DNA from 2 places in the Micromonospora sp. NPDC005367 genome. Region 1 is predicted to be linked to the other one. Evidence: riboswitches for the same ligand, from Rfam matches in the RefSeq annotation. Region 1 holds a riboswitch; the other holds the start of a gene.
The links. A riboswitch is a leader RNA that binds a small molecule or an ion and turns the genes downstream of it on or off. The one in region 1 is predicted to bind cobalamin.

Region 1 (3,364 bases):
GCAGCTGCTCCAGTTTCGCCAGGTCGCCGTACGTCTCGGCCCGCGCCATCGGCGGTACCAGGTGGTCCACGACCACCGCGTGCGCGCGGCGCTTGGCCTGCGTACCCTCCCCGGGGTCGTTGACGATGAACGGGTAGACCAGCGGCAGGTCGCCGAGGACGGCGTCCGGGGCACAGTCTGCGGCCAGCCCGAGGCCCTTGCCGGGCAGCCACTCGAGGGTGCCGTGCTTGCCGAGGTGCACCACCGCGTCGGCCCCGAAGCCACCGTCGGTGGGCGGGGCGGCCAGCCACCGGTACGCGGCCAGGTAGTGGTGGCTGGGCGGCAGGTCGGGGTCGTGGTAGATGGCGATCGGGTTCTCGCCGAAGCCGCGCGGTGGCTGGATCAGGAGCACCACGTTGCCGAAGCGCAGCCCGGCCAGGACGACGTCACCGCCGTCGGTGTACAGCTCGCCGGGCGGCTCGCCCCAGTGCGTACGCATCCGTTCGCGCAGCGGCGTCGGCACCTCGTCGAACCAGCGTCGGTAGACCTCGCCGGGCACCCGCGCCTCGGCGGCGGCGAGCTGCTCGGGGGTGAGCCACTCGACGTCGTGGCCACCGTTGGCGATCAGGGCGTGGATCAGGGCGTCGCCGTCGTCCGGCGGTGGCGCGTCGCCCAGGTCGTAGCCGGCGTCGGCCAGCGCCGCCAGCAGCTTCACGGCTGAGGCGGGGGTGTCCAGGCCGACGGCGTTGCCGACCCGGGAGTGCTTCGTCGGGTACGAGCTGAGCACGATCGCGAGACGCTTGTCGGCGTTCGGCAGCCGGCACAGCCGGGCCTGCCGCACCGCGATGCCGGCGACCCGGGCGGCACGTTCCGGGTCGGCGGCGTAGACGGAGAGGCCGTCGGCGTCGATCTGCTTGAACGAGAACGGCACGGTGATGATCCGGCCGTCGAACTCCGGGACGGCCACCTGCATGGCGGCGTCCAGCGGGGTCAGCCCGGCGTCGGAGCCGGCCCACTGCTCCCGGGTGCTGGTGAGCAGCAACGCCTGCACCACCGGTACGTCGAGCGTGGCGAGCGCGCCGACGTCCCAGGCGTCCTCGTCGCCGCCGGCGGAGGCGTCCGCGGCCACCGCGCCGCCGGCCGCGAGCACAGTGACGAGCAGCGTGTCGCAGCGGGCGAGCAGCGCCAACGGTCCGGCGCCCTCGGTCAGGCCACGCAGCGATCCGCAGTAGACGGGCAGCGCGTTGGCGCCGGCCGCCTCCACCGCGTCGGCGAGCGTGTCCACGAAGGCGGTGTTGCCGGCGAGCGCGTGCGCCCGGTAGAAGACGATGCCGACGGTCGGCCGGCCCGGGTCGGTGGCCCGGTCGCCGTGGACGCCGTACGCCGGGGTGGGCGCGGGCGGCGCGAAACCCTCGCCGGTGAGCAGCATCGTGTCGGAGAGGAACCGGGCCAGCTGGGCGAGGTTCTCCGGGCCGCCCTCGACCAGGTACGCCAGGGACTGCGTCACCACTCCGGCGGGCAGGGTGGAGGCCGCCATCAGCTCCGCGTCCGGCGTCGGCTCGCCACTCAGCACGACCGTCGGCACACCGGAGGCGAGCACCGCGGCCAGGCCGTCCGGCCACGCCGGCCGGCCGCCGAGCAGCCGTACGACGGCGACGTCGACGCCGTCGAGCAGCGCGGGCACGGACTCGGCGTCGACGCGGGCCGGGTTGGCCAGCCGGTAGTCGGCGCCGCTGGCGCGGGCGGCGAGCAGGTCGGTGTCGGAGGTGGAGAGCAACAGGGTACGCACGGATGACTCCGGAGAGTGACGCCCGGTCGCCGTAGTGACGGTCGGGCTGAGGGGTGGTTGGCACGGGGCTCAGCGGAGGCGGCGAGCCGGCCGGGGCCGGCGGTTCACCGTCGACGTGGCGTAATGGTCAACCGGCGCGCGAGGGTGTGCCGACCGATGCTCCGATGTGGCCGGTCGGCGTGGCGATGCCGGGATGGGTGGCGCGCCGGGCACGATGCGGCGGGGGCGCGCTGATGGTTGCGCGCCGGTCACGGCGATCGCCGCCGGCGCTGTGGACGCGGTGCGTCATCGGGTCCTCCTCGGGTTTCCACGCCCTGGGGTCACATCCCGACGGCCGAAGTATCCTGGCTCCCGGATCGACGCTCACCCCCGGCCTTCCAACCGTGCACGCACGGCCGTGACTCACGAGGGGGGATCACTCCCCGGTGACAGTGGCGGGACCGCGCCGGAATCGCACCGGCTTCCTTCACTGCCGTCAGGCCGCGAATGCTGCCACACCGGTCCCGGCCGGTCAACGCCACCCCGACGAGGCGACCAGCGCCGGATTGCTCCCCGAGCGCCGCCGAGGGCGGGGCCAGCGCGTAAGGTCGCCATCATCGGCATGCGGTTCCAGCACCTCGCCGGACGGGTGTGGCTCTGCCCCGGAGATCCGGACCCGGCGGCCGTCCAGGCCGGCGTCGCAGTGGTGGCCGACGAACACGGCAGTGTGATGATCGGTACGTCTCCAGCCACGGCGAGCCGATGACCCTGGCGCAGGCCCGCTCCGCGGCGAGCGCCGACTGATCGGTGCCGACCGGCCCCGGAGCCCGCCGTCAGCGGAGCCGGCGCTCGGGGTGGGCCCGGTTCCAGACGCGCATCCGCTCCGGGTAGCCGGTTCGGGCGGCCTCGTACAGCGGGACGGCGTGCCGCCGCGCGATGGCCGCCGCCGCGCGGGGCGATCCGGTACGGCGGCGGATCCACTCCCCGTCGTAGGCGACCGCCACCACTGTGGTGTCGGTCGCGGTGGTCTCCGGCTCCAGGTAGAACTCGACGCCGCGGCGGCTGGCGATGAACGCCTCCAGCGCGGCTAGGTCGTCCCGGGTCGCCTCCCGGTCGAGCTTCGTCGGGGTCCCGTCAGCGGCCCGGGGCCGCCGGTTGAACCAGCCCATGCCCGGCTCCTCTCCCTCGGCGTCCCTCCAGTTCAGCACCACTACCTGTCAATACCCTGCGAGCCCGATGGGAGGACGCTGGCCGCCGTGGGCAGGCGGTTAGAGTCGGGCGGTGTCCGGAGACCGGGCGTCGGCGGCCCGGAACAACGCCGAGTGGTGCGACATCGTCGGCGCGGCTCACGGCCTGCCCGGCCGCACCGACGCTGACGCCTGGTCGGTGCCGCGCCGCTCCCCGCGCTGGTACCCGGACGCGGTCACCCTGCGGTCCGGCGTCGCCGCCGAGTCGCTGCTGGGCCGGATCGACCCGGGGCCGGGCGCGTCGGTCAAGGACAGCTTCGCCGACCTCGACCTGCGACCGTACGGCTTCCGGGTGCTCTTCACCGCCGACTGGATCCACCGGGCGGCCGCTGACCGGGCGACCGATCCGACGGGTGAGTCGGGATCGCAG
Region 2 (3,364 bases), on a different contig from region 1:
CGGCTCCAGGTAGACGCAGGCCGCGCCCTTGCGCCGGCCGCCCTGGTTGACCGCGGCGACGCCCGCGTCGAGGGTCTTCAGGAACGGCACGATGCCGTTCGACCTGCCGTTGGTGCCGCGGATCAGCGCGCCCCGGCCGCGTACCCGCGACCAGGAGATCCCGATGCCGCCGGAGAACTTCGACAACCGTGCCACCTGGTGGTAACGCTCGTAGATCGAGTCCAACTCGTCGCGGGGCGAGTCGACCAGGAAGCAGGAAGACATCTGCGTGTGCCGGGTACCCGAGTTGAACAGGGTCGGCGAGCTCGGCAGGTACGCCAGCGACGACATCAACCGGTAGAACTCGACCGCCTCGACCGGCGTCTCGGACAGCCCGCAGGCCACCCGCAGCAGCCAGTACTGCGGTGTCTCCACCATTAGCCGCGACTCCGGGTGGCGCAGCAGGTACCGGTCCGCGACCGTACGCAGGCCGAAGTACTCGAACCGCAGATCACCGGCCAGGTCCACGGCCTCGTCGAGCACGCGAGCGTTGCGGGCCACGAACGCGGCGGTGTCGTCACCGATCAGACCCAGGCCGTGGGCGTACCGGATGGACTGGCTGAAGCTCGTCACGTCCTGCCCGCGGACCTCCTTGTCCACGTACGCGGCCAGCAACCGTGCCGCCAGCCTGGAGTACTGCGGCTCCTCCCCGATCAGCTCGGCCGCCGTCTGGATGGACAGCTTGTCCAGCTCGGCGGTGGTCGCACCGTCGTAGAGCCCGCTGATCGTCTTCGTGGCGACCCGCAGCGGGTCCACCTCGTCCAGATCGCCGACCCACCGCTCGACCGCTTTGACGATCTTGTTGACGTCCACCGGCTCGGTGTCGCCGTCGCGCTTTTGCACCCGCATCGCCTGCCGGCGCTGCTCCGGCGCGTCCGAACCGGACCCGGACCTCTCCCGCACGACCGTCATGCCGCCTCCTCGACTGTCTCCGATGGCCTCGGGCACGCGGGAGAACGCCAGGGCGACGGCGGGGTGCGCCGGTCCACTTGATGGCGTCGGTCGTCCCACGCGACCTCCGACCGCCGTCCGCGAACGCGTACGGCGCGCTGGCAGGTCTTCGGACTCGCGGGCGTGACCGGGACACCCGGTCGCCTACTGGCCGTCGCTTCCCGGGCCGGCAAGGCCCAGTGCTTGATGACGGCGTTCGTTCCCACTCACCGCTGCGGGGCAGTCCCGGATTCGCACCGAGTTCCCTCTTGCCTCGGCCACACCGTGCAGGTGCGACCGAACCAGCTGCGTGGGACACCATATATGCCGCCGTCCTTGGGACGGCAACACTAGATGTTCCGTCAGGGTGTCGTCTTTCTCACCGTCGCCGGATCGCGTCGCGCGACCCGCGACCCGGCGTCGCCCACCGGCGGCCACGCCCGGCTCGGGCCGTACCCGGCGGGTGTGTCGCCCTTGGAAGGACGTGGACCGGAGCCGACGCCGCGCCCCGTGAGCGGCGAGGCGGCGTAGGTCACCCGCGCCCCTCGGCCGCTTGCACCGCTCGGCGGTCGCCCGATAGCCTCTCGCCGTCAAGGTGCACGGGAAGCCGGTGGGATACCGGCGCGGCCCTCGCCACTGTGACCGGGTAGCGATCTCCGAAGACGCCACTGGGCCCATCCGGGTCTGGGAAGGCCGGAGTGAGCGTCGATCCGGGAGCCAGGAGACCGGCCTTGACAGTGATCTCATCCACGAGGTGCTGGAGAGGAAGGTCGTCGATGCATATCGCCGAGGGGTACCTGCCCCCGGTGCAGGCCGCGGCGTGGTTCGCGGTGTCCGCACCGTTCGTCGTCCATGGCAGCCGGGCGCTGGTCCAGCAGGTTCGCCGGGACCCGGAGACGAAACTGCTGCTCGGAGCGGCGGGAGCTTTCACGTTCGTGCTGTCCGCGCTGAAGATTCCGTCGGTCACGGGCTCGTGCTCGCATCCAACCGGCACCGGACTGGGCGCGGTGCTTTTCCGGCCGCCGGTGATGAGTGTGCTGGGCGGCATCGTGCTGCTCTTCCAGGCGGTGCTGCTGGCCCACGGCGGGCTGAGCACGTTGGGCGCCAACATCTTCTCGATGGCGATCGTCGGGCCGTGGGTCGCGTACGCGGTGTACGCGCTGATCCGCCGGGTCGGTGGCGGCCTGGACGTGGCGGTCTTCGCCGCCGCGGCGCTGGGTGACCTGGCCACCTACTGCGTCACCAGCGTCCAGTTGGCGCTGGCGTTTCCCGATCCGGCGACCGGGTTCCTCGGCGCGTTGGTGAAGTTCGGCGGCATCTTCGCGCTGACCCAGATCCCGTTGGCCATCAGCGAGGGGCTGCTCTCCGTGCTGGTGGTACGGCTGTTGGCCCGGGTCAGCGGTGACGACCTGCGCCGGCTCGGAGTGTTGCGGACGCCGGCGGTGCAGGCGTGAAGCGCTTCTCCCGGGTCAACCTGCTCCTGCTGCTCGCGGTGCTGCTCCTGGCGGTGGCGCCGGTGGCGCTCGGACTCGGATCGGGCGACGAGCCGTTCGCCGGGGCGGACGCGCTCGCCGAGCAGGCGATCGTCGACAACCACCCCGACTACGAGCCGTGGTTCTCCCCGATCTACGAACCACCCTCGGGTGAGGTGGAGTCGGCGCTGTTCGCCCTACAGGCCGCGCTGGGCGCCGGCTTCCTCGGCTACTACTTCGGGGTCGCCCGCACCCGGCAGCGGCTGCGGGGTCCCGCCACGAAGCCGCCGCGCGCCTAGGTGTTCGCCCTCGACATCGCGGCGCACACCGGACCGTGGCGGTCACGGCACCCCGCGGAGAAGGCGATGCTGTCGCTCGGGCTGCTCGCCTGCGCGGTGGCCCTGCCGCCGTGGCCGGGCGCGTTGTTCTCGGGCGGCGCGGCGGCGGTGCTGCTGGTGGGGCCCGCCCGGGTGTCGCCGGCCGTGGTGCTGCGGGCGGCGCGGGTGCCGTTGCTGTTCGTAGCCACGTCGACGGTGCCGCTACTGGTCACCATGCACGCGCCGGCCCGGCTGACGGTCAACGCCGCGGGCGTCGTACCGGCGGCGCAGACGGCCGGCCGGTCGGTGGCGGCGCTGATCTGCCTGCTGCTGTTCAGCGCCACCACGCCGCTGTCCGACGTGCTGCCGAGGCTGCACCGGCTGGGAGTTCCCCCGGCCGTCACCGAGGTCGCCGCGCTGACGTACCGGATGCTCTTCCTCCTTATGGACAGCGTGCGCGCGGTCCGGGAGGCGCAGGCGGCGCGGCTCGGCTTCCGGACCTGGCGCACCGCCTACCGGTCGCTGGCAGGGCAGGCGGGCGCGATCTTCGTGCGGGCGTTCAGCCGCGCGCGGCGCCTGGAGGAGGGATTGGCGTTGCGTGGATAC

Region 2: linked by a shared signal. The riboswitch ahead of ABZS42_RS03135 (energy-coupling factor ABC transporter permease) and the one ahead of cobN (cobaltochelatase subunit CobN) in region 1 are both predicted to bind cobalamin.

Annotation. Positions count from the first base shown of each region.
Region 1 covers NZ_JBEXFP010000011.1:145,426-148,789, reverse strand. Annotated here, with positions in the region: gene cobN (cobaltochelatase subunit CobN) at 1-1,768, opposite strand, end outside; cobalamin riboswitch at 2,106-2,235, opposite strand; gene ABZS42_RS11055 (hypothetical protein) at 2,370-2,513, shown strand; gene ABZS42_RS11050 (hypothetical protein) at 2,581-2,916, opposite strand; gene ABZS42_RS11045 (hypothetical protein) at 3,029-3,364, shown strand, end outside.
Region 2 covers NZ_JBEXFP010000003.1:80,227-83,590, reverse strand. Annotated here, with positions in the region: gene ABZS42_RS03140 (ribonucleoside-diphosphate reductase subunit alpha) at 1-951, opposite strand, end outside; cobalamin riboswitch at 1,073-1,291, opposite strand; cobalamin riboswitch at 1,546-1,718, shown strand; gene ABZS42_RS03135 (energy-coupling factor ABC transporter permease) at 1,746-2,423, shown strand; gene ABZS42_RS03130 (energy-coupling factor ABC transporter substrate-binding protein) at 2,420-2,740, shown strand; gene cbiQ (cobalt ECF transporter T component CbiQ) at 2,741-3,364, shown strand, end outside.